Linked DNA regions of Thalassobaculum sp. OXR-137. The protein of the gene in region 2 interacts with the protein of the main gene of each other region in a pairwise test. Links are inferred from orthologs where the notes say so. Each region holds a gene or a part of one and is shown on either strand. Other genes may lie near its edges. The genes, in order: def and T8K17_RS06010.

What was found.
Region 1: the proteins of T8K17_RS06010 (region 2) and def interact in binary tests that used the Escherichia coli proteins (3 or more experiments, as listed by UniProt). The link is inferred for Thalassobaculum sp. OXR-137 from one-to-one orthologs.

The regions. Positions count from the first base shown.
Region 1 is NZ_CP139715.1:607,864-622,864, forward strand. The notes cover bases 6,978-9,970. They hold def (peptide deformylase), read right to left. Parts: upstream 8,742-9,970; coding sequence 8,214-8,741; downstream 6,978-8,213. Other genes in these bases: truA (tRNA pseudouridine(38-40) synthase TruA), read right to left, coding at 6,978-7,237; fmt (methionyl-tRNA formyltransferase), read right to left, coding at 7,242-8,153; T8K17_RS02980 (DNA recombination protein RmuC), read left to right, coding at 8,873-9,970. Outside these bases: T8K17_RS02940 (VOC family protein), read left to right, coding at 1-70; T8K17_RS02945 (mandelate racemase/muconate lactonizing enzyme family protein), read left to right, coding at 83-1,279; T8K17_RS02950 (PAS domain-containing sensor histidine kinase), read right to left, coding at 1,293-2,948; T8K17_RS02955 (methyl-accepting chemotaxis protein), read left to right, coding at 3,323-5,008; T8K17_RS02960 (alpha/beta fold hydrolase), read left to right, coding at 5,194-6,204; more of truA, read right to left, coding at 6,482-6,977; more of T8K17_RS02980, read left to right, coding at 9,971-10,042; T8K17_RS02985 (prephenate dehydratase), read right to left, coding at 10,210-11,079; T8K17_RS02990 (3-deoxy-manno-octulosonate cytidylyltransferase), read right to left, coding at 11,076-11,828; T8K17_RS02995 (cytochrome c family protein), read left to right, coding at 12,109-12,711; T8K17_RS03000 (inositol monophosphatase family protein), read left to right, coding at 12,734-13,513; T8K17_RS03005 (extracellular solute-binding protein), read left to right, coding at 13,629-15,001. UniProt on the Escherichia coli protein: Removes the formyl group from the N-terminal Met of newly synthesized proteins. Requires at least a dipeptide for an efficient rate of reaction. N-terminal L-methionine is a prerequisite for activity but the enzyme has broad specificity at other positions.
Region 2 is NZ_CP139715.1:1,262,458-1,277,345, forward strand. Bases 4,380-7,259 are described here. They hold T8K17_RS06010 (aspartate-semialdehyde dehydrogenase), read right to left. Parts: upstream 6,393-7,259; coding sequence 5,367-6,392; downstream 4,380-5,366. Other genes in these bases: T8K17_RS06005 (GNAT family N-acetyltransferase), read right to left, coding at 4,758-5,345; leuB (3-isopropylmalate dehydrogenase), read right to left, coding at 6,794-7,259. Outside these bases: T8K17_RS05985 (carboxypeptidase M32), read left to right, coding at 1-310; T8K17_RS05990 (NAD(P)-dependent oxidoreductase), read right to left, coding at 486-1,400; thrC (threonine synthase), read left to right, coding at 1,527-2,942; T8K17_RS06000 (pitrilysin family protein), read left to right, coding at 2,963-4,213; more of leuB, read right to left, coding at 7,260-7,906; leuD (3-isopropylmalate dehydratase small subunit), read right to left, coding at 8,060-8,665; T8K17_RS06025 (GFA family protein), read right to left, coding at 8,702-9,133; leuC (3-isopropylmalate dehydratase large subunit), read right to left, coding at 9,144-10,553; T8K17_RS06035 (sulfite exporter TauE/SafE family protein), read left to right, coding at 10,813-11,556; rplS (50S ribosomal protein L19), read right to left, coding at 11,776-12,255; tRNA (guanosine(37)-N1)-methyltransferase TrmD, read right to left, coding at 12,328-13,017; ribosome maturation factor RimM, read right to left, coding at 13,114-13,662; rpsP (30S ribosomal protein S16), read right to left, coding at 13,692-14,114; ffh (signal recognition particle protein), read right to left, coding at 14,176-14,888.

The DNA.
Region 1 (15,001 bases), 650 kb from region 2 along the record:
CGACGGCCCGTCGATCTACATGAAAGACCCCGACGGCAACGGGGTGGAGCTGACCGGCGTGTCGGCATGAGGGAGGAACACCGTGAAGGTCACCGGCATCGAGACCATCCGCCTGGATGAATTCCCGAACCTGCTCTGGGTTCATGTCGAAACCGACGAAGGCCTGAAGGGGCTGGGCGAAACCTTCTACGGCGCCCAGTCGGCCGAGGCCCATGTCCACGCCATCATCGCCCCCTACCTGCTGGGCCAGGACCCGCTGCAGATCGAGCGGCATCACGCCAACCTGATCGGCTATGTCGGCTTCACCGGCGCCGGCGCCGAGCAGCGCGGCCGCTCCGCCGTCGACATCGCGCTGTGGGATCTCTGGGGCAAGGCGTCGGGCCAGCCGATCCACCAGCTTCTCGGCGGCGCCAGCCGCGACGACATCCGCGTCTACAACACCTGCGCCGGCTATCAGTACGTCCGCCAGAAGCCGGTCCAGGGCACGCAGAATTTCGGCCTCGGCGGCGCCGAGGGGCCCTATGAGGATCTGGATGCCTTCCTGAACAACGCCGACGAGCTCGCCCAGTCGCTTCTGGAGATGGGCATCGACGCCATGAAGATCTGGCCGTTCGACTACGCCGCCGAGGCGAGCCAGGGCCAGTACATCTCGGCCTCCGACCTGAAGAAGGGGCTGGAGCCGTTCGAGAAGATCCGGGCCGCCGTCGGCGACCGCATGGACATCATGTGCGAGCTGCACTCCATGTGGAACCGGCCGAGCGCGGTGAAGATCGCCCGCGCCCTGGAGGAGATCGGTCCGCTCTGGGTCGAGGATCCGGTGTTCATGGACCACCTGGGCAGCCTTGGCGAGGTCGCCCGCTCCACCACCTCGCCGATCGCCGTCGGCGAGACCCGGGGCGGGAAGGCCGACTTCCGCTATCTGGTGGAGCTCGACGCCCTGAGCGTCATCATCGCCGACCTGACCTGGTGCGGCGGGCTGACCGAGGGGCGCAAGATCTCCACACTCTGCGATGCCTGGCACGTGCCGGTGGCGTTCCACGACTGCACCGGCCCGGTGGCGCTGACCGCCTCCACACATCTGGCGCTGCACACCCGGAACTGCTTCATTCAGGAGATGGTGCGGGCCTTCTATTACGGCTGGTACGGCGAGCTGGTCACCCAGTTGCCGCCGGTGGAGAAGGGCCGGATCCGCGCACCGGACGGGCCCGGGCTCGGCCTGGAGCTGATCCCGGACATCGCCAAGCGGCCGGACGCGCAGGTCCGCCGCAGCACCCTCTGAAACGGAGCCGGCCTCAGTCCGAGACCGGAGACCGTCCGGCGGCCACGGACGGCTCGGCCCGCAGTTCAAGGGTACGTTCCGCCGGGAAAGTCACGGTCACCGTCGTGCCGTCGCCGACCACGCTGTCCAAGGCGATCGCGCCGCGATGGGCTTCGATGAGATTGCGGGTGATGTAGAGCCCCAGCCCGGTGCCGTCATGGCGCCGGGAATGGGCGTTTTCCAACTGCTCGAACGGCCGGAACACGACCTCGTGTCGATCGGCAGGGATGCCGATGCCGGTGTCCGAGACGACAATCCGCACCTGCCCCACCTCGTCCAGCGTCGCCCGCAGGTGCACCTTGCCTCCGGCGGTGGTGAACTTGATGGCATTGGACACAAGATTGACGATGATCTGCTTCACGGCTCGGCGGTCGGCATGCAGCCCCAGGCTGGGCTCGCCGGCATCGGTGGTGAGGTCCACATCCTTGTCGTCGGCGCGGACCCGCAGCATCCGGGCGCATTCTCCCATGAGCTCGCTGACGCTGAAGGCGGTCTCTTCCAGCTCGAGCCGTCCGGCCTCTATGCGCGAGACGTCGAGCAGATCGTTGATCAGCGCCAACAGATGCGTGCCGGATTCGTTGATGTGCTCGGCGTAACGCATGTAGGTGTCCATGGCGTCGCCCAGCACCCGGTTCCGGATGACGTCGGAGAAGCCGATGATGGCGTTCAGCGGCGTGCGCAGCTCGTGGCTCATCACCGCCAGGAACTCCATCTTCGCGCGGTTGGCGATCTCCGCCTCGGCCACGGCTCGGCGCATGGCGGACTCGCGCTCCTTGGCCTCGCTGATGTCCAGCACGGTCTGCAGCAGCCAGCCGTCGGACGTCCGCAACTCGCTGACCTTGAGCCAGCGTTCGCCCCGCATCATCTCATGACTGCTGGGGGCACGTTTGCGCATCTCCAGGCGGTCGGCGATCCACTGCTCCTCCCGGCCGACGGCATCGGGGATCACACCGCTGTTCACCGACGCCTGCAGGTAGTCCTGGAAATAGACGCCCTCGCGCAGGGTGCTCTCGGCACCGGTTGCCAGGGTGATATAGGCGCTGTTGTAGAGCCGGAGCCGGTCGTCGCGATCCCAGAACGAAATCCCCTCGGAGCGGGCCTCGATCGCGCTGAGGAACCGGCGCTGGGTCTCCGAGGCTTCCCGCTCCGCCTCGACCAGAAAGGTGACGTCGCGCCCGACGCCGCGATAGCCCATGAACCGGCCTCCGGCGTCGAAGACCGGATCGCCGTCGATCTCCACATAGCGGATCTGATCGTTGGGCAGTTTGAAACGCATGCGCAGGTTGCGGATCGGCGCATGCAGGGCCTGTTGCTGCTCGTGCACGACGAAGGCGAGGTTATCCAGGGACTCTGGCGCGACCTCGCGTCGGGTCTTGCCCAGGCAGAACGCGGCCGAGAGGCCGAGGATGTCGACCACCGTGTCGGAGACATAGGTGAACCGGAACTGGTCGTCCTGCTCCCACGTCCAGTCGGAGGACACCGCGATGAAGGACTGCAACCGGTCGACTTCCGCGGCGGAGGTCCGTTGGGCGGCGGCGAGCGACCTCACACGGCTCCAGAGCCAGGCTGATACGGCAATTGCCCCAACCGCCACGGCCGTGGCGATCCAGAAATCAACTCCGAAGGTCAACCAGCACCCTCCCCGGCGCGTGCACGGCGGCATATCAACGAACGCGATGGTAACCGCCACGACCCTGTGGGCCAATTGCGTCTTTCGCCCCCGGCCGGATCGGAGGGACATCCGTCCATGCCGGTCACACGGCCGCCCGGGCGAAGATGTCGCCGACACCCGGCGGCCACTTCCCTCGGAAGTGCTCGATATCAAAAGGTTCAGGCTGTTGCGAGCCAGGCATCTGCTCGCGGCAACAGCGAACCGAACGATAGCTTCTGCCTATCGAATCGATCAGAGTTTTTAGCCGTAAATTATAATCCTTTTAACGGCTCGGCACGTATGTGTTCCGCGTCCTCATTCGAGATCGCTTTCACTTATACAGAGTCACCGACATGCGCATCATACACCGGATATTTCTCGGCTACGCTGGCGTTCTCCTGCTGATGCTCGGTCTGGCGGTCGTGGCCGTGGTTCAGGTCAATTCGATCAGCGCCAGTCTCGGCATCATCAATGACGTCAACAGCGTGAAACAGCGGTATGCCATCAACTTCCGCGGCAGCGTTCATGACCGTGCGATTTCTATCCGAGACGTCGTCCTTTTCGAGACAGATGCCGAGCGCGATGCCGCGATCAAGGAGATCAGGCAGCTTGAGGCATTCTACGCCGAGGCGGCAACCGGCATGCAGGAGATCTTCGCTGCGCGGAACAACAGCACTGCGGAAGAGCTAGAAATCCTGGCCGCCATCCAGAAGACCGAGGCCGAAACCCTCCCGCTCATTGAGCAGATCATCGGCTTGCGGCGAGATGGTGACGTCGTCCAGGCGCATGAGATTCTGATGGATGAGGCGCGACCCCTGTTCATTCGGTGGCTGGCGCAGATCAACCAGTTTATCGATCTGCAGGAAGAGTTTAACAGAGCCGAAGGTACCGAGGTACGCAACACGGCGGACGGCTTCCAGCTCTTCATGTTCGCAGCCTTCTCTATCGCCCTTTTGCTGGCGCTTGCGCTGGGTGCCTGGGCTGTGGCCGCATTCCGCCCGCTTCGTGCCTCTACCGACGCCATGCGTCGGCTTGCCGCCGGCGATCTATCCGTCGACATCCCAACGACCAAGGATCGCCACGAAGTGGGCGACATCATCCGGAGCCTCGAGACCTTCAAATCGTCGGCCGTCGAGAAAGAGCAAATGGGCGTGCGACAGGCCGAACGCGATCGCCAGGCGGCCGAGGAGAAGCGCGAAGACATGCGCCGCCTTGCAGAGTCGTTCAAGACCAGCGTCGGAACCGTGATCGAAGGCGTGTCCGCCTCAGCACTGGAGCTGCAGGAGACGGCGAAGACGATGTCGTCCACAGCAGAACAGGCCAACGCGCTCGCTACATCCGTCGGCACCGCATCGGATGACGCATCGACCAACGTCCAGACCGTCGCGTCGGCGACCGAAGAACTCTCAGCCTCGATCGGCGAGATCACCCGTCAGATCAGCGACTCCAATTCGATCTCGCGCCGGGCCGTTGAGACCGCCGAAGCCACCAACACCAAAGTCGCCGCGCTGGCCGAAGGGGCAACCAAGATCGGCAACATCGTCAGCCTGATCCAGGAGATCGCGGAGCAGACCAACCTGCTGGCCCTGAACGCCACCATCGAAGCGGCCCGTGCCGGCGATGCGGGAAAGGGATTTGCCGTCGTCGCGTCTGAGGTCAAGAACCTCGCCAACCAGACCGCCAAGGCCACCGACGAAATCTCCGCTCAAGTCACCGCAATGCAAGGATCTACGACGGACACGGTCGCAGCGATCGAGGAGATCACCTCCGTCATCCGGCAGATAAACGAGAACGCCGGCGGTATTGCCTCCGCTGTCGAACAGCAAAACGCCTCGACACAGGAAATCGCCCGCAACGTTCAGGAAGCGTCTGCCGCGACCAACAAAGTAACAACCACGATCAGCGACGTCCGCTCCGGCGCAACGAGCACCGGCCAAGCGGCGAAAGAGGTGCTTACCCGCTCAGAAACACTGTCGAACCAATCGCAAGCGCTCCGCGTCGAAGTGGACAAGTTCCTGGCCGAGTTGCAAGCAAGCTGATCTGCTGGTGCGTCCGGAAGGCCGAAGCCCCGTCCGGACGCACCTTCTCCTCCGAGCCTGAACGAGAACGCACGTTCGGAAGATATTTCAATAGTGTTTGAAAAATCGTCAGATGCTTCCGGGCCTGTTGGACAAAGCGAGAACCGTGGTCTAATCGCCGCTCCCGTCCGAACCCGGAGCGTCCCATGCCGGACTACGCCTATTTCGATCTCGGCCCGACCGTCCTGCAGCACGGGGCGACCGTCCCCAACCTGCGGCTGGCCTACAAGACCTACGGCACCCTGGCGCCGGACCGCTCGAACCTGGTGCTGTATCCGACGTCCTACGGCGCCCAGCACTACGACACCCAGTGGCTGATCGGCCCGGGGCGGGTTCTGGATCCGACGGACTGGTTCATCGTCATCCCCAACATGTTCACCAACGGGCTGTCGACCAGCCCGAGCACCCTGCCCGAGCCGTTCGGCCATGGCCGCTTCCCGGTCTTCACCCATTGGGACAACGTCCACGCCCAGAAGCGGCTGGTGCAGGAGGCGTTCGGGGCCGAGACGGTCGCTCTGATCTATGGCTGGTCGATGGGCGGCCAGCAGGCGCTGCATTGGGGCAGCCTGTTCCCGGACATGGTGGAGCGGATCTGCGCCGTGTGCACGAGCGCCAGGACCTCGCCGCACAACAAGGTGTTCCTGGAAGGGGTCCGGGCTACGCTGACCGCCGATCCGGCCTGGGCCGGAACCCATTTCCGCGACCGCCCGGTCACCGGCCTGCGGGCCATGGGCCGGGTCTATGCCGGCTGGGCGATGAGTCAGGCCTTCTATCGCGAGGAGATGTGGCGCGGCGCCGGGTTCAGTTCTCTGGAGGACTGGTTGGTGCGAAGCTGGGAGGGCAACTTCCTGCGGCGCAGCGGCGACGACCTGCTGGCCAGCCTCGACACCTGGTACCGCTCCGACATCTCCGACAACGAGATCCACAAGGGCGATCTCGCCAAGGCGCTCGGCGCGATCACGGCGAAGAGCATCATCATGCCGTCGACCACCGACCTGTATTTCACCGCGCTGGACAGCGAGCGCGAGACGGCGCAGATGCCGAACGCCGAGTTCCGCCCCATTGTCTCCGACTGGGGCCACCGGGCCGGCAACCCCAACCTCAACCCGGCGGACAAGGCGGTGCTGCGTCAGGCGGTGGCGGACCTGCTCGGCTGAGAAAACGTCACCGTCATCCCGGCTCGTCCCCGGGCCCGACCCGGGGCGAGGCCGGGACCGAGCCGCTGCGTGGTCGGTAGCTTGATCCTGATGTGCATCAGGATGACGGCAGGGTGGATGGATGACGGTGGGGTGGGTAGACGACAGAGGGCCGATTCAAAAAATCGTCCGTCGTCCTGATGCAAATCAGAACCATGCCTCAGCCGCCCCCTCGGTCCCGGGCAGCCCCCGGATCAGGTCCGGGGTCTCCCGGGATGACGAGCTTGAAGGACAAGGCTCAGGCGTCGTCCGGATACCCCACTCCCGTCAGATACAGCCCGTCCGCCGGCGCGGTGGGGCCGGCGGCGGCGCGGTCGCGGGCGGCCAGGGCGTCCGACACCCGGTCCGCCGTCCACTTGCCCTCGCCGACCAGCTTCAGCGTGCCGACCATGTTGCGCACCTGGTGGTGCAGGAAGGAGCGCGAGCGGGCGATGGCGACGATCCGCTCGGGGCCCGCGCGGTAGATGTCGAGCTGGTCGAGCGTCTTCTCCGCCGAGGCGGACTGGCACTGGGTGGCGCGGAAGCTGGTGAAATCGTGATGGCCGACCAGCCGCTGGGCCGCCGCGTGCATGGCCTCCACATCCAGCGGCACCGCAACGTGCCAGACCTTGCCCTGGTCGATGGCCGCCGGTGCGCGGCGGTTCAGGATCTCGTAGCGATAGCGCCGCTCGTTGGCCGAGAAGCGGGCATGGAAATCGTCGGCCGCCGCCTCGGCCGCCACCACGGCGATGGGCTCGGGCCGGATCAGGGCGTTGATCGCCTTCATCACCGTGCGGGCGTCGAACTTGTGGCTGGCCAGTTCGATATGGGCGACCTGGCCGGTGGCGTGCACGCCCTTGTCGGTGCGCCCCGCACCGGCGACTTCCACCCGCTCCTGGGAGAAGCCGAAGACCGCGTCCTCCAGGCATTCCTGCACGGTGGGCCCGTCGGCCTGGCGCTGCCAGCCGATATAGGGCCGGCCGTCATATTCGATCGTCAGCTTGAAGCGCGGCACCGCGTCACCCGGCCAGGACGGTGCCGGGGGGGATCTGGAAGCCGCGCAGGAACGCCTCGACCTCCATCGGCCCCTTGCCCGGCCGCTGCACCCGGGTCGGCCGGAACGCCCCGTCGGCGCAGGAGATCGTCAGCTCCGGGTCCAGCACCGTTCCGGGCAGGTTGGAGACCGGCCCGATATCGAAGGCCTCGGCCGACAGCACCTTGATGCGGGTGCCCCCGTGCTCGAAGAAGGCGCCGGGCCAGGGATCGAAGGCGCGGACCAGCCGCTCCAGCTCCACCGCCGGCCGGTGGAAGTCCAGCCGGCCCTCGTCGCGCTCCAGCTTCTTGGCGTAGGTCACGCCCTCCTCCGGCTGCGGCGTGCCGGTGAGCGCGCCCTGGGCCAGGGCGGCGACCGCCGGCACGATCAGATCGGCGCCGAGCAGGCTGAGGTCGTCGTGCAGGCTCTGCCCCGTCGTCTGCGCCGTGATCGGCACCGACCGGCTGAGCAGCATGTCGCCGGTGTCCAGGCCCACATCCATCTGCATGATGGTGACGCCGGTCTCGGCATCGCCGGCCAGGATCGCGCGCTGGATCGGGGCGGCGCCGCGCCAGCGCGGCAGCAGGGAGGCGTGGACGTTGATGCAGCCGAGCCGGGGCGCGTCCAGGATCTCCTTGGGCAGGATCAGCCCGTAGGCGGCGACCACGGCGAGGTCGAGATCGAGCGCCGCGAACTCCGCCTGCTCCTGCGGGCCGCGCAGGCTGCGCGGCGTGCGCACCGGGATGCCGAGCTCGATGGCGGCCTCGTCCACCGGGGTCAGCCGCTCCTTCTGCCCGCGGCCGGCCGGGCGCGGCGGCTGGGCATAGACGCAGACCACCTCGTGGCCGGCGTCCACCAGGGCGCGCAGGCTGGGAACCGCGAAATCGGGGCTGCCCATGAAGGCTATCCGGAGGGGAGCGGTGTCCGTGGCTGTCATGACAAGCGCGCCATGGCCGGCTCAGGCCGCGTCTTCGCGCGCGCGGGCCTTCTTCGCCTTGACCATCTTCTTCAGGAACATGTTCCGCTTCAACGCGGAGAGATGATCGACGAAGAGGACGCCGTCGATATGGTCGATCTCGTGCTGCAGGCAGATCGCCAGAAGGCCGTCGGCCTCCAGCTCCTGGCCGGCCCCGTCGCGGTCGAGATAGCGCACCTTGACCGCGACCGGACGCTCCACATCGGCATAGAGGTCGGGCAGCGACAGGCAGCCCTCCTCATGCGGGGCGGTCTCGTCGGACTTCCACACGATCTCCGGATTGGCGAGGCAGATCGGCGCGCGCGGCTCGTCCTTCTCGGACACGTCGACGACGATCACCCGCTTGGTCACGCCGATCTGGGGTGCGGCCAGTCCGATGCCGGGAGCCGCGTACATGGTGTCCAGCATGTCGTCCATGAGCGTGCGGATCTCGTCGTCCACCGCGGGCACCGGCGTGCACTTGGTTTTCAGAACGGGATCGGGTGCCCAGATGATCGGCCGCTTCGCCATGTCGGTATGTCCGGTCGATTCGCCAGTGTCGGAATGCGGTGGAGTTAGGGGAACTGCGCGAAATCGTCAAGAATCCGATGGCTTGCCGACAAGGCGCTCGCCGGGGGTCGTACCCGTGTTAGCGTGAGAACATGACAGGAACCGACATTCTCCTCATCGCCCTGATCGCCATCGTTCTCGTGGTGGCGATCCTGCTGTATCTGCGCTCGAACGCCGGCTCCGGGCTGGCGGAGGTGCTGGCCGAGCGCGACCGGCGCCAGGCCGAACTGACCGAGCGGCTCTCGGCGAGCCAGGAGCAGCTGTCCGGCCGCCTCACCCAGATCGCCGAGAGCCAGTCGGCGGCCCAGGCGCGCATGGCGGAAGCCCTGCAGGTCCAGGAACGCGAGATCGCCAAGAAGCTGGAAGAGCGCCTCGCCGACGTCACCAAGCGGATCGGCGAGGGGCTGGAGAAGTCGTCGAAGTCCACCGAGACGACCATGGGCGACCTGAAGGAGCGGCTCGCCGTCATCGACCGGGCGCAGAAGAACATCACCGAACTGTCCACCCAGGTCGACGGGCTGCAGGCGATCCTGTCGAACAAGCAGGCGCGCGGCGCCTTCGGCGAGATCCAGCTCAACGATCTGGTCACCCAGGCCCTGCCGCCGAGCGCCTACAGCTTCCAGGCGACGGTGGGCGGTAACCGCCGGGTCGACTGTCTGCTGACCCTGCCGAACCCGCCGGGCGCCATCGCCATCGACGCCAAGTTCCCGCTGGAGGCCTATCACGTGCTCCAGGCGGCGACGACGGACGAGGAGCGCATCGTCGCCCGCCGCCGCCTTGCCCAGGAGATCGGCGTGCATGTGCGGGCCATCGCCGAGAAATACATCGTGCCGGGCGAGACGGCGGAATCCGCGCTGATGTTCCTGCCCTCGGAAGCGGTCTATGCGGAGCTGCACGCCAACCTGCCCGCCGTGGTGCAGGACGCCTTCCGCCGTCGGGTCTGGATCGTGTCGCCGACCACCTTGATGGCGACACTGAACACGGTCCGCGCGGTGCTGAAGGACGCCTCCATGCGCGAACAGGCGCATGTGATCCAGGCCGAGGTCGGCAAGCTGCTGGACGACGTGACCCGGCTGGACGACCGGGTGAGCAAGCTCGACCGGCATTTCAATCAGGCGACCGACGACATCCGCCAGATCCGCATCTCCACCGACAAGGTGACGAAGCGGAGCGAACGGATCCAGGAGATCGAACTGGAACAGCCGAGCGCGATCACCGATGCCGCCCCCACGCCGCCGAGGCTGGCGGCGGTGGAGGATTGACCCTTCGACACGCCCCTGACGGGGCTGCTCAGGGCGAGGTCAAAAGTTTGAACAGAAACCCCGACCTCGCCCTGAGCAGCCCGGAGGGCGTGTCGAAGGGCCGGCCATTTCCCCGTCATCCCCAAACTAAGGTCGGGATGACGAATGGGGGGGTAGGAAAGAGCCCCTCAATCCCCCTCGGGCCGGGCTGCGCTGGCGCGGAAGGGGCTCATCGGGTAGGTGCCGAGGATCCGGACGGCATCCGGCGGGCAGAAGAACTTCAACTCCTCCAGCGCCAGCGCCATGTGGCGCTCCTCGGGATGGCCCTCGGCGTCGACATAGAATTGCGCCGCCTCGAACGAGCCGCCGACCAGATAGCTCTCCAGCTTGGTCAGGTTGATGCCGTTGGTGGCGAAGCCGCCCAGCGCCTTGTACAGGGCGGCCGGCACGCTGCGGACCCGGAAGACGATGGTCGTGACCACCTTGTCGGCGGACACCGGCGGCAGCTTCGGCGCCTTGGACATCACCAGGAAGCGGGTGGTGTTGTGGGCGAAATCCTCCACCGAGTCGGCCAGGATCTCCAGCCCGTAGACCTCGGCGGCAAGCGACGAGGCAATGGCGGCAATGGAAGGGTCGTTCCACTCGGCCACGTCCTTGGCCGCCCCGGCATTGTCGGCGTGCTGCATCCGCTTCAGGCCGTATTTCTGGATCAGCTTGCGGCACTGGGCCAGTCCCTGGGGATGAGCGTGGACCTCCTTCAGCCCCTCCAGGGTCGCGCCCTTGAGGCCGAGCAGCATGTGGTTCACGCGCTGGAAGTGCTCACCGATGATGAAAAGGCCCGATTCCGGCAGCAGGTGGTGGATGTCGGCCACGCGGCCGGCCACCGAGTTCTCCACCGGCACCATGGCCAGCTCCGCCGTGCCGTCCTGCACCGCCGACAGCATGTCCTCGAAGCTGTAGCAGGGCATCGGCTCGTGATCGGGCGCGGCCGCCACGCAGGCCAGATGGGAATAGGCGCCCGGCTGCCCCTGATAGGCGACTTTCGGCTGGTCGGTCATGCGGTCTCTCCGGAAGGGGCCAGCAGGGCGCGGGCCTGCTCGAGCTGGCGCTGGGTGTCGACGCCGAGCGGAATGGTCTCCACCCGGGCCACTTCGATGCGCATGCCGGCCTCCAGCGCGCGGAGCTGCTCGAGGCGCTCGCGGATCTCCAGCGGCGACGGCGGCAGGGTCACGAACCGGTCGAGCGCGGCGCGGCGGTAGCTGTACAGGCCGATATGGTGGAACACTTCGCCCTCGCCCCAGGGGATCGGGTGCTTGGAGAAGTACAGGGCGCGGCCGAACAGCCCGTTCGGCTCCCAGGCGGTGGCGACCTTGTTCACGCCGCTGGCGGGATCGAGGTCCTCCGGCTCGGTGATGGCGCAGGCGGCCGTGCTCCAGTCGGCATCGGGCATACGGTTAAGCGCCTCGATGGTGGCGCGCACCGTCTTGGTCTCCAGCACGGGCAGGTCGCCCTGGATGTTGACGATCACGTCATGTTTGCCGTCCGGATCGATCCTGCCCAGCGCCTGGTGGATCCGGTCGGTCCCCGAGGGCAGCGCCGCATCGGTCATCACCGCGCGTCCGCCGGCGGCCTCGACGGCGTCGGCGATCGCCTGGTCGCCGGCGGCGACGACGACGGGGCCGGCATCGGCTTCCAGTGCCCGGCGCAGCACCTGCACGATCATCGGGACGCCGTGAATATCGGCCAGCGGCTTGTTCGGCAGGCGGGACGAGGCCAAGCGGGCGGGGATCATGAGAATCGGGTTCATGCCGGCCAAAGGCTCCTGTTTTGCACGCCCGGGAAAGGCCCGGACACGCGTTTGCGGCGATATGCCACGCGAGGCTGCGGTGATACGCCGATCGCGCGGAGTTGCGCAAGCGCGCGGGGATAAGGTAAGTCGTGTTCCGCGTGACGTGGCAGCAGCCGTCCGGTCGGCCTCATGGTCGACAGAGTCGGACGCTGTCAGTATGGTTGCGCGCATGGATTTTCGCGGGGCCTCGGCGCGTCAATGCGCGGGCCCGGGTGGGATACGAAGAGGGCTGAACACCATGGCGACGTCGCTCGAAGGCAACAAGATCATCGCAGGCATCCTGTGCGCGGGACTGCTGGCGATGGCGACCGGAAAGATCGCGGACGCGCTGGTCCATCCGAACCACCTGGAAGAGAACGCGTTCAAGATCGAGGTCGCCGAGGGCGCCTCGTCGCAGACGGCCGCTGCGGCCGGTCCGGAGCCGGTCGAGCCGGTCCTGGGCCTGCTGGCCAGCGCCGATGTCGCCGCCGGCGAGGCCCTGACCAAGAAGTGCGCGGCCTGCCACACCTTCGACAATGGCGGCGCGAACAAGGTCGGTCCGAACCTCTACGGCGTGGTGATGGGGCCGAAGGCGCATCGCGACGACTTCGCCTATTCCGACGCCATGGCGAACTTCTCCGACCCGGCGACCTGGACATACACGTCGCTGAACAAGTTCCTGAACAAGCCGAAGGACTACATGCCCGGCACGAAGATGAACTTCGCGGGCCTGAAGAAGGCGTCCGAGCGCGCCGACCTGATCGCCTATCTGCGCACCATGGCCGACTCTCCGGCGCCGCTGCCGTCGGACGAGGAGATCCAGAAGGCCGAGGAAGAGTTCAAGACGGCGACCGGCGGCTGACCGGCCGCCCCGGCTCTCCGCCATGACCGGGTTCACCCTCGAGGCGGCGGCGGATTTCGCCGCCGAGCTGGCCGACGCCGCCCGGCCGATCATCCGGGACTATTTCCGCACCGGCGTTGTCGTCGACATCAAGGCCGACGACAGCCCCGTGACCGTCGCCGACCGCAGCGTCGAGAAGGCCCTGCGCGCGATGATCGAGGCCCGCTTCCCCGATCACGGCATCGCCGGCGAGGAATTCGGCCCGAAGAATCTGGACGCCGAATACGTCTGGTCCCTCGACCCGATCGACGGCACCAAGGCCTTCATCACCGGACGCCCGACCTTCGGCACCCTGATCGGCCTGCTGCGGCGGGGCGAGCCGGTTCTCGGCGTGATCGACTGCCCGATCCTGGACGAACGCTGGGTCGGCGGACCGGAAGTGGCGACCCTCCTCAACGGCAAGCCGATGATGGAGCCGGTCTCCAAGCCGCTCGACAAGGCGATCCTGACCGCCACCTCGCCGGACATGTTCAACGCCATGGAAGCGCCCCGCTTCGCCGCGTTGAAGGACGCCTGCGGCCTGACCCTGTTCAGCGGCGACTGCCACAATTTCGGCCTGCTGGCCCTGGGCACCATCGATCTGGTGGTCGAGTCCAGCCTCAGCGATTACGACTATCTGGCTCCCGCCGCCGTGGTGACCGGCGCGGGCGGCAAGCTGACGGACTGGACCGGCGCGCCGGTCAGCCTCGGCTCCACGTCGCGCATCGTCGCGGCGCGCAATCCGGCCCTGCACGCCGCCGCCGTCGCCATCCTCTCCTCCTGACCGGCCCGACAATCGACTCGCGGGCGCTCGACATTATCCGTCGAACTGCCATGTTTCCGCCCAGAGCCTGTTGTTTATGATGGGCGATGCACTGCCTGTCGGGAGAGCCAGATCGATGACGATAGCCCGTTTCGCCGCCATCCTGGCCGTCGCTACGACGTCCGCCCTCGCTTCGGCCGCCGCCCAGGACTACACGGCCGAGCCGACCCACGCGATCGCGATGCACGGGGAGGCCAAATACGGGCCTGATTTCGATCATTTTGACTACGTGAACCCGGACGCGCCGAAGGGCGGAACCCTGACGCTGGAGGATTCCGGCGGCTTCGACAATTTCAACCCGTATATCCTGCGCGGCACCCCGGCCGGCGGCCTGAGCTATCTCGGATCGAACATGATCTTCGAAGCCCTGTTGGAGCCGAGCGAGGACGAGCCGTTCACCAAATACGGCCGCCTCGCCGAGACCATCGAGGTGCCTGAGGACCGGTCCTGGATCGCCTTCAACCTGAACCCGAAGGCGCGGTTCCAGGACGGCAAGCCGGTAACGGCCGAGGATGTGGTCTGGAGCTTCAACACCCTGGTGGAGAAGGGCTCGCCGATCTACGCGTCGTACTGGAGCGATGTGCAGGAGGTGCGGGCGACCGGCGAACGTCGCGCCCTGTTCATCTTCAAGAACAACAAGAACAAGGAACTGCCGCTGATCCTCGGCCAGATGCCGGTGCTGCCGAAGCATTTCTGGGACGGCCGCGACTTCTCCGAGCCGCTGACCGAGCCGCCGGTCGGCTCGGGGCCCTACACGATCGAGAGCTTCGAGTTCGGCCGACGCATCGCCTACAAGCGCGACGAGACCTATTGGGGGGCCGACATCCCGGTCAACAAGGGTCAGAACAACATGGACCGGATCGCCTATGAGGTGTTCCGCGACCGCGAGGTGGCGACGGAGGCCTTCAAATCCGGCGCCTTCGACTTCCGGGCCGAGAACTCGGCCAAGCGGTGGGCCACGGCCTACAACTTCCCCGCCCTCGACGCCGGCATGGTGGTGAAGGAGGAGATCCCGAACAACGCCTCCGGCGGCCTGCAGGGCTTCGTCTACAACCTGCGCAAGCCGATCTTCCAGGACCGCACGGTGCGCGAGGCCCTGGGCTACGCGTTCGATTTCGAATGGACCAACCAGACGCTGATGTACGGGTCCTATGCCCGGACCAACAGCTACTTCACCAACACGGGTCTGGAATCCAGCGGCCTGCCGGAGGGGGCGGAGCTCGCCCTGCTGGAGCCGCTGCGCGACCAGCTTCCGCCGGAGGTCTTCACCACGCCGTACAAGGCGCCGGTCAGCGACGGGTCCGGCAGCGACCGCAGGAACCTGCGCACGGCGCTCAAGCTGCTGCAGGATGCCGGCTGGTCGCTCCAGGACGGGGTGATGACCAAGGACGGCATGCGGCTGGAATTCGAGATCCTGATGAGCCAGGCCTCGACCGAGCGGCTGGTGCT
Region 2 (14,888 bases):
GCCGGACGACGCGCGGGGCTGCCTGCAGGATATCCACTGGTACGACGGCGCGGTCGGGTATTTCCCGACCTATACGCTCGGAGCGATGGCGGCGGCCCAGCTCTTCCAGGCGGCGGTGCGGGCCGAGCCCGGCATCCCCGAGGCAATCGGCCGGGGCGACTTCACGCCGCTGGTCGGCTGGCTGCGGCAGACCGTGCACGGCGTGGCCAGCTCGAAGGGCACCGAAGAGATCCTGACGGCCGCCACCGGCGCGGAACTGAGCGCCGCCCCGTTCCTGGCGCATCTGAAGGCGCGGTACCTGGAGGGGTAGGGCGCTTTGTACGGCCCGGCCCTTCGACACGCCCCGAATGTTATCCGGGGCTGCTCAGGGCGAGGTCATCACAAAGATCAACTCTCTCTGACTTCGCCCTAACCCTCCGACCTCGCCCTGAGCAGGAGCGCAGCGACGTGTCGAAGGGCCGAACGCGACCGCCGCTCCCCCAACCTCACTCCCCGCTTTGCGGCAGCCCCGCCTCCAGCGCGCCGGCGATGATCTCGGACACCTCGTCGGCGGTGAAGCCGATGGTGCGGCGCTCCGGCACCTCCTTGCCGAGCTGGGTCCCCGCCACCAGCCGATACGTCTCCGCCGCGCCCATGAAGATCCGCGGGTCGAGGCCCACGTCGTTGAAGGTGCGGGCGATCTCCTCCATCTCGCCGACCCAGCGATAGGCCTTCGGCGCCATGTCCGGCAGCGAGCGGTCGAAGCGCTCGCGCAGCATCCGCAGGCTCGCCACCATCTCGGCGTCGAGTTCCTTGTCCACCCCGTAGGCCTTGGCCGAGGCGAGCGACTGGACCGCCAGCGCGGTCAGCCCCTTGGTGACCGCCGCATAGCTCATCTTCAGGGCGGACGCGGCACCCACGCCGCCCGGCACCGCACGCATGTCGAGCCCGAAATTCCGCAGCTCCAGCACCCGCGTGACGTCGTCCTCATGGCCGGAGACATAGAGCCGCGGGCCCATGCCGCTGGCGCTCTTCGGCGGGCCGCCGATGATCCCGCCGTCGACGAAGGGCACGCCGATCCCCTCGATCACCTCGCCCACCTCCACGGCCGAGGCCGGGGCGATGGCGTTCAGGTCCACATAGATCGGCTTCGAGCGGGCCAGGGCCAGGGAGGAGGCCAGGCGCTGCGCCAGTTCCAGCGCCAGGGACGGCGGCAGGATCGAGAACAGCACGTCGGCGCCGTCCACCGCCTCCACGTCGTCCTCGGTATCGGTGATGCCGGCGGCCCGGGCCAGCGCACGGGTGCGGTCCGACCGGTCGGCGAGATTGGTCGTCACCGTCAAGCCCTTGGCGACCAGCACGCGGGCGAGGGCATGACCCATGTCGCCCGGCGCGAAGATGGCAACTCTCTCGATTGTCATGCCGATCCGTTCCTAACCATCGGTGGAGGCCAAAATGGTGCTGCGAGGCGCCGTATGATCGCAAGGTTGCACACGGCCCGCACCAAGCATAGGTTACCGCGTCAACGCTCGGGGATATACAGGTCCGTGCAATACGTTAGCACCCGCGGGCAGGCGCCCGCTCTCGCCTTCGACGATGTTCTGCTCACCGGACTGGCCCGTGACGGCGGTTTGTACGTCCCGGCGGTCTGGCCGCTGTTCTCGAAGGACGACATCCGAAGTCTTCGCGGCCTCTCCTATGCGGAGGTGGCCACGCGGGTCATGGCGCCGTTTGTCGGCGGTACCATCCCCGAGGACGTCCTGCGCAAGATCGCCGAGGACGCCTATGGCGGTTTCGGCCATACCGCCGTCGCTCCCCTCAAGCAGCTCGACGGCAATCTCTGGATGATGGAGCTGTTCCACGGCCCGACGCTGGCGTTTAAGGACTACGCCATGCAGATCCTGGGGCGGCTGTTCGACCACGTGCTGGCCCAGCGCGGCGACCGGGTGACCATCGTCGGCGCCACCTCCGGCGATACCGGCTCGGCCGCCATCGAAGCCTGCCGCGACCGCGACAACATCGACTGCTTCATCCTGTTCCCGCACGGAAGGGTCTCGCCGGTGCAGCGCCGGCAGATGACCACGGTCGACGCGCCGAACGTCCACGCCATCGCCGTGGAAGGCACCTTCGACGACTGCCAGGACCTGGTGAAGGCGGCGTTCGGCGATACCGAGTTCCGCGACGAGATGACCCTGTCGGCGGTCAACTCGATCAACTGGGCGCGGATCATGCCGCAGATCGCCTATTACTTCTGGGCCGCGGTGGCGCTCGGCGCGCCGGAGCGCACGGTGTCCTTCTCGGTGCCCAGCGGCAATTTCGGTAACGTCTACTCGGCCTATGCCGCCCGCAACATGGGCCTGCCGATCGAGACCCTGGTGGTCGGCACCAACTCCAACGACATCCTCTACCGCTACCTGGAGAGCGGCACGATGGAGATCACTGGCGTGGCGCCGACCCTGTCGCCGTCGATGGACATCCAGGTCTCCAGCAATTTCGAGCGGCTGCTGTTCGACCTGCTCGACCGGGACGGCGATGCGGTCCAGCGCACCATGAACGGCTTCCGCCAGTCCGGCTCCTACACGGTCGAGCCCGAGCGCCACGCCCGGGCCACCGCGCTGTTCCGCGGCGCGCGGGCGGATGACGACGAGATCGTCGCCACCATCCGCGCCATCGCCGAGGAGACCGGCGAGGTGATCGACCCGCACACCGCCGTCGGCATCGCCGCCGCCCGCCGGACCCGTGCCGGCCGCGACGGGTCGATCCCGATGGTATCGCTGGCCTGCGCCCACCCGGCCAAGTTCGCCGAGGCGGTGGAGCGGGCCGTGGGTGCCGCCGCCCGGTTGCCGGAGCGGATGGCCGACCTGATGGACCGGCCGGAGCGCCAGACCGTGATGCCGAACGACCTTTCCGCCCTGAAGACACTGGTGCGCGACCGCGCGGCGCGGCGGGGAGCGGCAGCTTGACCGCACCAGCGCTCCCCGGGATGCGTCTGACCACCCTGGATAACGGGCTGACCGTCGCCACCGACGCCATGCCGTCGGTGGAATCCGCCTCCGTCGGCCTGTGGGTCGGGGTCGGCACCCGCCATGAGAAGCCGTCCGAGAACGGGCTCGCCCATCTGATCGAGCACATGGTGTTCAAGGGCACCGCCAAGCGCGATGCCGCCGCCATCGCCCGCGAGATCGAGGATGTCGGCGGTCACATGAACGCCTATACCTCGCGCGAGCAGACTGCCTATTACGCCAAGGTCCTGGCCGACGACGTGCCGGTGGCGATCGACCTGATCTCCGACATCGTGCAGAACTCGGTGTTCGATCCGGCCGAACTCGACCGCGAGCGGGCGGTGATCGTGCAGGAGATCGCCCAGGTCAACGACACGCCGGACGACGTGATCTTCGACCATTTCCAGACCGCCGCCTTCCCCGACCAGGGGCTCGGCCGGCCGGTACTGGGCACGGCCGAGGTGGTCCGCTCGGTGCCGCGCCAGTCGCTGGTCGACTACGTGGCGCAGAGCTACGGCGCCGATTCCTGCATCCTGTCGGTCGCCGGTCGGGTGGACCACGACCGGGTGGTCGAGCTGGCCGCCGAGCGCTTCTCGGCGATGCCGTCCAAGACCACCAAGACGACCGATCTCGGCCAGTATGCCGGTGGCGAGATCCGGGTGGAGCGCGAGCTGGAGCAGCTTCACGTGATCCTCGGCTTCCGCGGCACCTCGTTCGACGACCCGGATTTCTACACCCTGCAGGTCCTGTCGATGATCTATGGCGGCGGCATGTCCTCCCGCCTGTTCCAGGAAGTGCGCGAGAAGCGCGGGCTGGCCTATTCGATCTACTCCTTCACCTCGGCCTATCTGGATGACGGGCTGCTCGGCGTCTATGCGGGCACCGGGGCCGACGAGGTGGGCGAGGTGATGCCGGTGATCTGCGATCAGCTCCGGGCGATTCCGGACGAGCTGGACGAGAGCGAGCTGGCGCGGGCCAAGATCCAGCTCAAGTCCTCCCTGCTGATGAGCCGGGAGAGCACCAGCGCGCGCTGCGAGCAGCTCGCCAACCACTTCCTGGTGCATGGCCGCCTGCCGGACCTGGCGGATATCATCGAGAACGTGGAGAAGGTCGACCCGGCCGCGATCCGCGCGATGGTGGAGCGCCTGCTGAGCGCGCCGCCGACCCTGACCGCGGTGGGACCGACCGGCACTCTGGAAAGCTACGACGCCATCCGCGCGCGCCTGAGCTGACTTTTCAATTCAGCCCATTTCCCGGCATCGTGCCGGGACCCACGGGCCAGGCGCCACGCGCGCCGGAAGCAGAATGCTGAGCTTCCGGGCACGCTCCAGCGTGGACCCCGGAACAGGTCCGGGGAGTGAGTGTGGTTGCCGATCAGGGTGGTCCCTCGAGGGTCGGCCGCTTTCGCCGCACTGTCTGGAAACAACCACCCGTCTCCCGCTATCCCGTTCCCCACCACCACAATCACAGTTCCCGGTCTTGTGCCGGGACCCACGGTCGGGCGGCACGAACGCCGGAAGCAGGGCGCCGAGCTTTGGGCGCGCTCTGACGTGGACCCCGGACCAGGCCCAGGAGTGTGTGGGGTTGCTGGAGGTGCTGCTTTCCCTGCTCTCCCTCCAAACAACGACGCCCCCAGCATCACAACCACACTTCCCGGCCTTGTGCCGGGACAATCCGGTCCGCTGGGACGGGCGTTCGAGGGTACAGTCTCGATCGCGCGAGTTCCCCCGGCCTTGCCCCGGAACAAGTCCGGGGAGTAGATGGAGTCGAAAGGCCCTACAGCGCCCGCAGCAGGAGCAGCACCCCGCCCTCATGGGGCAGGCGGGGAAGGGACGGGATGTCGACCGCGTCCACCTCCCGGAACCCGCATCTTCGATACAGGCCGAGCGCCGGCGCGTTATCGGCGAACACCCGCAGCGTCAGCTCCGAGAACCCCGCCGCGCGGGCCCTCTCGGCGACAGCCTCGATCAGCGCCCGGCCGACGCCGTGGCCGCTTGCCCTGGCCCCGACCGCCAGCATGTTGATGAACCAGGAGCCCGGACGTCCCATGGCCTGGATCGGCGCCACATGGGCGGCGCGGTCTTCGGGGACGCTCGCCTCCAGGCCGGAGGGCGGCTGGTCGTCGAAGGGCTGGCTGGTGATCGCGCCGACCGGCTCGCCGTCCAGCTCCGCGATCAGGACGCGGCTCCAGGACAGGGCGGTGTCGGCCGACAGCACCGCCTGCAGCATGAGCTGGGCGGCGCCCGGCTCGTCCGGACGGTCATCGTAGATGAATTCGTAGACCCCGCCGCCGGCGAGGATATCGAGGGCGGCGACGACCGGCGCGTCGGTGGGACGCGCCGGCCGGATGCTCAGATCAGGCAAGAGACTGCAGCAGGCCGGGCGTCAGGCCGCCTTCTTCAGGTGCTTGGCGACCAGTTCCTCGGCGATCTGCACCGCGTTCAGGGCGGCACCCTTGCGCAGGTTGTCGCTGACGCACCAGAACACCAGGCCGTTCTTCACGGTCGGATCGACCCGGATGCGGCTGACATAGACCGCGTCCTCGCCCGCACTCTCCACCGGGGTGACGTAGCCCTCGTCGGCGCGGTGGTCGAGCACGATCAGCCCAGGGAAGCCGTGCATCGCCTTGCGGGCGGTCTCGGCGTCGATCGGCTTCTTGGTCTCGATGAACACCGCCTCGGAATGGCCGATGAACACCGGGACGCGGACGCACTGGGCGACCACGTCGATGTCCGGGTCGAGGATCTTCTTGGTCTCGACCGTCATCTTCCACTCTTCCTTGGTGAACCCGTCATCCATGAACTTGTCTATGTGCGGGATCACGTTGAAGGCGATCTGCTTGGTGAAATTCTCGCGCTCGATCGGGTCGTTCACGTAGACCGCACGGGTCTGATTGAACAGCTCGTCCATGCCTTCCTTGCCGGCACCGGAGACCGACTGGTAGGTCGAGACGACCACCCGCTTGACGCCGAACGCGTCGTGCAGCGGCTTCAGCGCGACCACGAGCTGCGCGGTGGAGCAGTTCGGGTTGGCGATGATGTTCTTCTTGCCGTAGCGGGCCAGCGCGCCGGGGTTCACCTCCGGCACGATCAGCGGCACGTCCGGGTCCATGCGGAAGGCGGAGCTGTTGTCGATGACGACGCAGCCCGCCTGGCCGGCCTTCGGCGCGTATTCCAGCGAGACGTCGCCGCCGGCGGAGAACAGGGCGATATCGGCCTTGGAGAAATCGAAGGTCGCGAGGTCCTGAACGGTGAGCGTGCCCTTCTCGCCGAAGGACACTTCGTTCCCGGCGGAACGGCCCGAGGCGAGGGCAATGACCTCGTCGGCGGGGAAGTTGCGCTCGGCCAGCGTGGTCAGCATCTCGCGTCCCACCGCACCCGTGGCGCCGACAACGGCAACTCTGTAGCCCATTTCTTTCTCCTTTCGCGATACGCGCGACAGTCGGCCGGGGTTTACGCCCCCCGGTCCTGCATCGCAAGCACGCAAACGGAAGGGCGGAAGCCGCTAGCCGGTGGTCTTGGTGGTGGTTTTCGGGGTGGCGAACGCGCAGACGCCGACGCCGGCCGCTTTCGGAGCGGAGCGCAGGAGAAGGTCAGCCAGGGTAGCCATCGCGTTCATGGGAAGGACGTATAAGCGATTTTAGGGGTGTGGGGAAGTAGACTTCTGGTGTGGGGTCCGTCCTGTCCTACACCAACCCCCATCCGTCATCCTGATGCAAATCAGGATCAAGCCTCAGGCGGCTTTCGCGCCGGAGGCAGGGTCCTGAAACAAGCTCAGGACGACGGGAAGGGTGGGAGGATAGGGGCGCCGGATCAGACCAGCTTGTCCAACTCCTTGAGGATGCTGTCGGTCATGGTCGCGGTGGAGACCTTGGCCTTGCCCGGGGCCATGATGTCGGCGGTGCGCATGCCGCCGGCCAGCACGTTGTCGATCGCCTTCTCCAGCAGATCGGCGTCCTCGGCCATGTCGAAGCTGTAGCGCAGCAGCATGGCGAAGCTCAGCATCTCGGCGATCGGGTTGGCCATGCCCTTGCCGGCGATGTCCGGGGCGGAGCCGTGGACCGGCTCGTACAGGGCGTGGCGCTTGCCGGTGGTCGGATCCTCCGCACCGAGCGACGCCGACGGCAGCATGCCGAGCGAGCCGGTCAGCATCGCCGCACAGTCGGACAGGATGTCGCCGAACAGGTTGTCGGTGACGATCACGTCGAACTGCTTCGGCGTGCGGACGAGCTGCATGGCGCAGTTGTCGGCGAACATGTTCTCGTATTCGAGACCCTCGCCCTCGGCCTTGTGCAGGGCGGTCATGACCTGGCGCCAGAGCACGCCGGACATCATGACGTTGGCCTTCTCCACCGAGGTCACCTTGCCGCGGCGCTTGCGGGCGAGGTCGAAGGCGACCCGGCCGATGCGCTCGATTTCCGGCGTGGTGTAGGCCTGGGTGTCGAAGCCGCGCTTGCTGCCGTCGGGCAGGTCCTCGATGCCGCGCGGCTCGCAGAAATACACGCCACCGGTCAGCTCGCGCAGGATCATGATGTCGAGACCCGACACCAGCTCCGGCTTCAGCGAGGAGTTCTCGACCATGGACGGGAAGACCATCGCCGGACGCAGGTTGGCGAACAGGTCCATTTCCTTGCGCAGGCGCAGCAGGCCGCGCTCCGGCTTCAGCTCGAACGGCAAGTCGTCGTATTTCGGGCCGCCGACCGCGCCGAACAGGACGGCGTCGGCATGGGTGGCGTCGGTCATGGTCTCGTCGGTCAGCGCCGTGCCGTGCGCGTCGTAGGCCGCTCCGCCGACCAGGCCTTCCTCGATGTCGAAGGACACACTGCGCTTCTTCGCCATCCAGTCGACGATGCGCAGAGTCTCGCCCACGACCTCGGGGCCGATGCCGTCACCCGGCAGCACCAGCAGTTTCTTGTTCGACGCCATAACCCGCATTCCTCCAGAAGACCCTCTTCTCCCCGCGCAGTTCCTTAAACAAAGGGGCGAGGCGAAGCAAACCGGTTGTTTTTCTCGACCGGCGGGATCTGCCCCGCCGGCCGGTATCGTGACATTACGCCCAGGGCGTCGCCGCCCGGCAAATTACGCCCAGGGCGTCGCCGCCTTGCGCTTCTCCTCGAAGCTGTCGATCTTCGAGGCCTGCTGCAGGGTCTGGCCGATATCGTCCAGGCCGTTGATCAGGCAGTGCTTGCGGTGGGCGTCGATCTCGAACGACACGGTCTCGCCGTTCGGGCGGCCGATGGTCTGGTTCTCCAGATCGATCTCCAGCACCGCGTTGGAGCCCTTGCCGGCGTCGTCCATCAGCTCGCGCAGCTGCTCGTGGGTCACCTGAATGGGCAGGATCCCGTTCTTGAAGCAGTTGTTGTAGAAGATGTCCGCAAAGCTGGTGGAGATCACGCATTTGATGCCGAAATCGAGCAGCGCCCAGGGGGCGTGCTCGCGGCTCGACCCGCAGCCGAAATTGTCTTCCGCCACGATGACCTGGGCGTTGCGGTACTGCGGCTTGTTCAGCACGAAGTCCGGCTTCTCGCTGCCGTCCTCGTTGTAGCGCATCTCGGCGAAGGCGTGCTTGCCGAGGCCGGTCCGCTTGATGGTCTTCAGGTACTGCTTGGGAATGATCATATCGGTGTCGATGTTGATCATGTCCATCGGTGCGGCGGTGCCGCGCAGCTGGGTGAATTTCTCCATCGGTGTTCTCCTCCCGGATGGGGCGTTCTTGTCAGATCAGGACGGCGTGGACGGAGCGACATCCTCGGTCCGCTCCCCCGGCAGTCCGTCGTCGATTTTCGGCCAGGACAGGCGGCTCTCCACACCCCAATGGGCTTGCGGCGGGATCGCGTCGGGTCGGTCGAGACTGGGAATGGTGACCGACACATGCGCCGCTCCCTCCCGCTCGTAGGTCAGGGGCGTGCCGCATTCCCCGCAGAAGCCGCGCTGGGCGAGGGACGAGGAGCGGTAGCGCTTGGGCTCCGCCCCCGTCCATTCGAAACTGCCCCGGTCGAACCCGACCAGGGCGGCAAACGGACCGCCGGTCGCCTGCTGGCACATACGGCAATGGCAGTAGTGCGGCCGCAGCGGCGTTCCGGTCGTGCGGTAGCGCACATGGCCGCACAGGCAGCCACCCGTCCATACCGCAGCCCCGGTGTCCGCCGCCATCGCCCCGGCCTCAGTTCGCCAGGGTCCGCACGTCGGCCAGATGGCCGGTGACGGCGGCGGCGGCGGCCATGGAGGGGCTCACCAGATGGGTGCGCCCGCCCGGACCCTGCCGGCCCTGGAAGTTCCGGTTGGAGGTGGACGCGCAGCGCTCGCCCGGCTCCAGCTTGTCGGCGTTCATCGCCAGGCACATGGAGCAGCCCGGCTCGCGCCAGTCGAAGCCGGCCTCCTTCAGGATGACGTCGAGGCCTTCCCGCTCGGCCTGCTCCTTCACCAGGCCGGAGCCCGGAACCACCAGCGCGTGGACATTGGCGGCGACCTTGCGGCCCTTGGCGATCGCGGCGGCGGCGCGGATGTCCTCGATGCGGCCGTTGGTGCAGGAGCCGATGAAGACCTTGTCGATCTTCACCTCGGTCATCGGCGTGTTCGGCGCCAGGCCCATATAGGCGAGCGAGCGCTCGATGGCGGCCTTCTTGCCCGGATCGCTTTCGGCGGCCGGGTCCGGCGTGTGGCCGGTGACCGGGACGACGTCCTGCGGGCTTGTGCCCCAGGTGACCTGCGGGATGATGTCCTCGGCCTTCAGCACCACTTCCTTGTCGTAGGTGGCACCCTCGTCCGACGGCAGGGTCTTCCAGTACTCGACGGCCAGCTCCCACTCGCCGCCCTTCGGCGCCATCGGACGGCCCTTCAGGTACTCGAAGGTGGTCTCGTCCGGCGCGATCATGCCGGCGCGCGCACCCGCCTCGATCGCCATGTTGCAGACCGTCATGCGGGCTTCCATGGACATGTTGCGGATCGCCTCGCCGGCGAACTCCACCACATGGCCGGTGCCGCCGGCGGTGCCGATCTTGCCGATGATGGCCAGGACCACGTCCTTGGAGGCCACGCCCTCGGGCAGCACGCCGTCGACGGTGATGCGCATGTTCTTGGCCGGCGCCTGGGGCAGGGTCTGGGTGGCGAGCACATGCTCGACCTCGGAGGTGCCGATGCCGAAGGCGAGCGAGCCGAACGCGCCGTGGGTGGCGGTGTGGCTGTCGCCGCAGACGATGGTCATGCCCGGCAGGGTGAAGCCCTGCTCCGGGCCGATGATGTGCACGATGCCCTGGCGGACATCCATCACCGGGAAATACGGGACGCCGAAATCCTTGACGTTCTTTTCCAGGGTTTCGACCTGGATGCGGCTTTCCTCGTCCTCGATCCCCTTGGTGCGGTCGGTGGTCGGGACGTTGTGGTCGGCGACCGCCAGGGTCAGGTCGGGCCGGCGCACCTTGCGGCCGGCGAGCTTCAGGCCCTCGAAGGCCTGCGGGCTGGTGACCTCATGGACCAGGTGGCGGTCGATATAGATGAGACAGCTTCCGTCCTCCTGGACGTCAACCAGGTGGCTTTGCCAGATCTTGTCGAACAGCGTGCGGGGCGTCGCCATGGCTGCCGGTTCCTCCTAAAGTATGGGGGCCGCGGGGGCCTGGAGCGGGCTGGGCTCCGGCGGCGGCCGGTCTCTCTCTCAAGTCTTCTCGCGTTCCGTTGGCCGGAACGGCGTGTTTCGAGCGCCGGACTGTACAAGGACGTGGGTTGCAGGCAAACGGTGAAACGCGCAAGAACGCTTTGCACGAGGGCTGCTTCACGCCCGAATCGTGCTTCGCCCGCCTTCTGACCGATCCCCGACGACCATTCGAGCCGCCCCCATGACGGAAATGCTGTCCGACCTCGACGCGACGATGCTGGTTCTCACCATCTGCGCCGCCTTTCTCGCCGGCGCGGTGCGCGGCTTCGCCGGGTTCGGGTCGGCGCTCGTGCTGGCCCCGGTGCTGGCCCTGGCCTACGGGCCGACGGTGGCGGTGCCGGTCATGTCGGTGCTGCAGGTGCCGATCCTGTACCAGGTCACCAAGATCGCCATGCGGGAGACCAACTGGAAGCGCACCGCGCCGATGGCGGCGACCGCGCTGGTGTCGATCCCGCTCGGGGCTCTGGTGCTGAAGAGCCTGGATCCGGAGATGCTGCGCATCGGCATCTCGGTGATCGTGCTGTCCCTGGCGGCGGTCATGGCGGTCGGCGGCCTGCCCCGGGTCGGGCGCACCCGCACCCGCGATCTGGTGGCGGCGTCGACGGCGGGGGCGATGGGCGGGGCGACCGGCATCGGCGGGCCGCCGCTGGTGCTGTATTTCCTGGCGACCGCCGAGCCGGCGCGGCAGGTGCGCGGCGACCTGTCGGGCTATTTCCTGGTCACCGGGATCGTCGGCCTGGCGACATACTTCTTCTACGGCCTGATCACCCTGAAGGCGCTGACGATCGGCGGCATCCTGGCGGTGCCGCATTTCGCCGGCATGTCCTTCGGCGGCTTCCTGTTCCCCCGGGCCAGCGAGAAGACTTTCCGCTGGATCGCCCTGACGATCCTCGCCTGTGTCGGGGTGGGGACGTTGCTGAAGTAGAGGCGTTCTACGCTCACCCACCTCATACACTCCCCGGACTTGTTCCGGGGCAACGCATGCGTCCGCGCCTGGCGCCCCCGTCGACGCCCGTTGATGGGATTGCCCCGGAATGAATCCGGGGAGTGTGAGAAGAGGAAACCGGAGAGCCCTCAAACGGAAAACGCCGCGACCCTGGGGATCGCGGCGTTCCGTGTTCTTGAACCCGATGGCGCGGGAGGCTTACGCCTCGGCGTTGCTCTCGGCGGCCTTCGCCTCGCGGGCGGCAGCCTGGGCGGCCTTGTTGGCGGCTTTCGCCTCGGCGGCGTTGGCGCGCTCGTTGGCGGCCAGCTTGCCGGCGTAGCCGGTGGTCTTCTCGGCGATACGGGCCGACTTACCGGTGCGGCCGCGCAGGTAGTACAGCTTCGCGCGACGGACCTTGCCACGGCGCATCACCTCGATGGCGGCGATCCGCGGGGAGTACAGCGGGAACACGCGCTCCACGCCCTCGCCGTAGGAGATCTTGCGGACCGTGAAGGAGGAGTTCAGGCCGTCGTTGCTGCGGCCGATGCAGACGCCTTCGAAGGCCTGGATACGCTCACGCGTGCCTTCGACCACCTTCACGTCGACGCGGACGGTGTCGCCCGGGGCGAACTCGGGGATGTCGCGGTCCGCGCTCAGCTTCTCGACCTGCTCTTTGTTGAGCTGCTCGATGATGTTCATGGCTTCGTCTCCGTCTCGAGGCCGGCTCGAACTCGTTCCGGCGGTTGGTCCCGTTGTCGTCGGCCGCATGGTCTATCGACCGTCGGCCTGGTCCTTGCTCTTGCGGTAGCGCGCCCAGAGGTCCGGTCGCCGCTCCCGCGTGATGGTCTCCGCTTCCCGGCGCCGCCATGCCTTCACATTGGCGTGGTGTCCGCTGGTCAGCACCTCGGGGACGGCCATGCCGTTCCAGTCCCGAGGCTGCGTGTAGAGGGGATACTCAAGCAGCCCCTCCTCGAAACTCTCCTCGGCCAATCCGTCGGCCGCACCCATGACGCCGGGCAGCAGGCGGATCACCGCATCCATCATCGCCAGCGCCGCCGGCTCGCCGCCGGACAACACGAAATCCCCGAGGCTCACTTCCTCAAGGTTGCGGGCGGCGATCACCCGCTCGTCCAGTCCCTCGTAGCGCCCGCAGACGATCACCGCACCCGGTTCCGCCGCCAACGCCTTCGCCCGCGCCTGATCGAAGCGCCGTCCACGCGGGCTGAGGTAGAGCCGCGGACCCGGTCTGTCCTCCACCGCCGCCAATGCCGCATCCACGACATCCGGGCGCATGACCATACCGGTACCCCCGCCAAACGGGGTATCGTCCACGGAGCGGTGCTTATCTCGCGCGAAGTCCCGGATGTCCAGCGTTTTCAGACTCCATACGCCGGAATTCAGGGCCTTTCCCGCGAGCGACAGACCGAGCGGCCCCGGAAACATCTCCGGGAACAGCGTCAGTACCGTGGCCTGCCACCCGGCGGCATTGCCGTCGGGCGAAAGGGCCGCGGACCGCTGATCGACCTGCGGCTCGATCCGCTCGTCCACACCGTACTCCTATTCTTCGTCGCCCCGGTCCTCCCGAGGCGACTTGTCCGGCCCGTCGTCCAGCGCGCCTTCCGGCGGATCGACCACCATGCGGCGCGCCGTCAGGTCGACCGTCGGGACGACCTGCTCGGTGAAGGGCAGCATCCGCGCCTTGCCGTCCTCGCCCCGGAATTCCAGCACGTCGCCCGCGCCGAAATCGTAGAGGGCGGAGACCCGGCCGAGCAGGGTGCCGTCGAGGCCGACCACCTCCATGCCGATCAGGTCGGCATGGTAGAAGCTGCCGTCGTCCGGTTCGGGCAGTGCCTCGCGCGCCACATACAGCCGCTGCCCCTTCAGGGCCTCGGCGGCATTGCGGTCGCCGACCCCCTCCAGGGCGACGATCACCTGTCCCTTGGCCTCGCCGGTAACCTGCAGGGTGAACCGCCGCGTCCCGGTCTCGTCCTCGACGGGACCGTAGGCGGCGATATCGGCCGGCACCTCGGTGAAGGGTTTCACCTTCACCAGGCCCCGGACCCCGTGCGGGCCGGTGATGGCCCCGAGACAGACGCGTGCGCTCATGGCGGCGGCCTCTGCGAGCATGGAAGGGCTCAGGCCTCGGCCTTCTCTTCCTCGGCCGGAGCCTCTTCGGCGGCCGGCTCAGCGGCGGCGGCGGCAGCAGCCTCGGCGGCTTCGGCGGCCTTCGCGGCTTCCTCGGCCTCGCGCTCGGCGCGCTTCTTGCCCGGCGCGGCCTTCTTGGTCTGCTCGTTCCACACGAAGGCATCCATCACGCCGGCCTTGCCCAGCAGCTTGTGGACGCGGTCGGTGGCCTGCGCGCCGACGGAGAGCCAATGCTTGATCCGGTCTTCCTTGACGATCAGGCGGTGCTCATGGTCCTGCGGCAGCATCGGGTTGTAGGTGCCCAGCTTCTCGACGAAGCGGCCGTCGCGCGGGGAGGTCGCCTCGGCGACGACGATCCGGTAGAACGGGCGCTTCTTGGCGCCGCCGCGGGACAGGCGGATACGAAGTGACATTGTGGTTCCTTTCTCAGTACATTCTTTAGTTTGTTCAGTGCGTTAGTCGTGCTCCGGCAGGCTATTTGCGCTTGCCGGGAAATCCTGGAGGCAGGCCGCCGAGGCCGGGAAGACGGGGGCCGCCGAGACCGGGCATGCCGCCCATCCCGCCGCCGAGGCCGCCACCCATGCCGCCGGACGGCATCTTCGGCATTTCGCCCGGGGCCGGCATGCCGCCGCCGCCCATCAGGCCCTTCATCATGCCCTTGCCGCCCATCTTGCCGACCTTCTTCATCATCTTGGCCATCTCCAGATGGCTCTTCAGAAGGCGGTTGATGTCCTGCACCTCGGTGCCCGATCCGGCGGCGACGCGGCGCTTGCGCGAGGCGTTCATGACCCGCGGATTGACCCGCTCGGCCTTGGTCATCGAGGAGATGATGGCTTCCTGGCGCTTCAGCTGGCTGTCGTCGATATTCGCGCCGGCCAGTTGCTTCTGCAGCTTGCCCACGCCCGGCAGCATGCCGAGCACGCCGCCCAGGCCGCCGAGATTGCGGAGCTGCTTGAGCTGAGCGGCCATGTCGTCGAGCGTGAAGGTGCCCTTCATCATCCGCTCGGCCATCTTCTCGGCCTCTTCGGCCTCGATGGTCTGGGCGGCCTTCTCGACCAGGGACACCACGTCGCCCATGCCGAGGATGCGGCCGGCGATGCGCTCGGGGTGGAAGTCTTCGAGGTCGGAGACCTTCTCGCCGACGCCCAGCGCCTTGATCGGCTTGCCGGTGACGCCGCGCATGGACA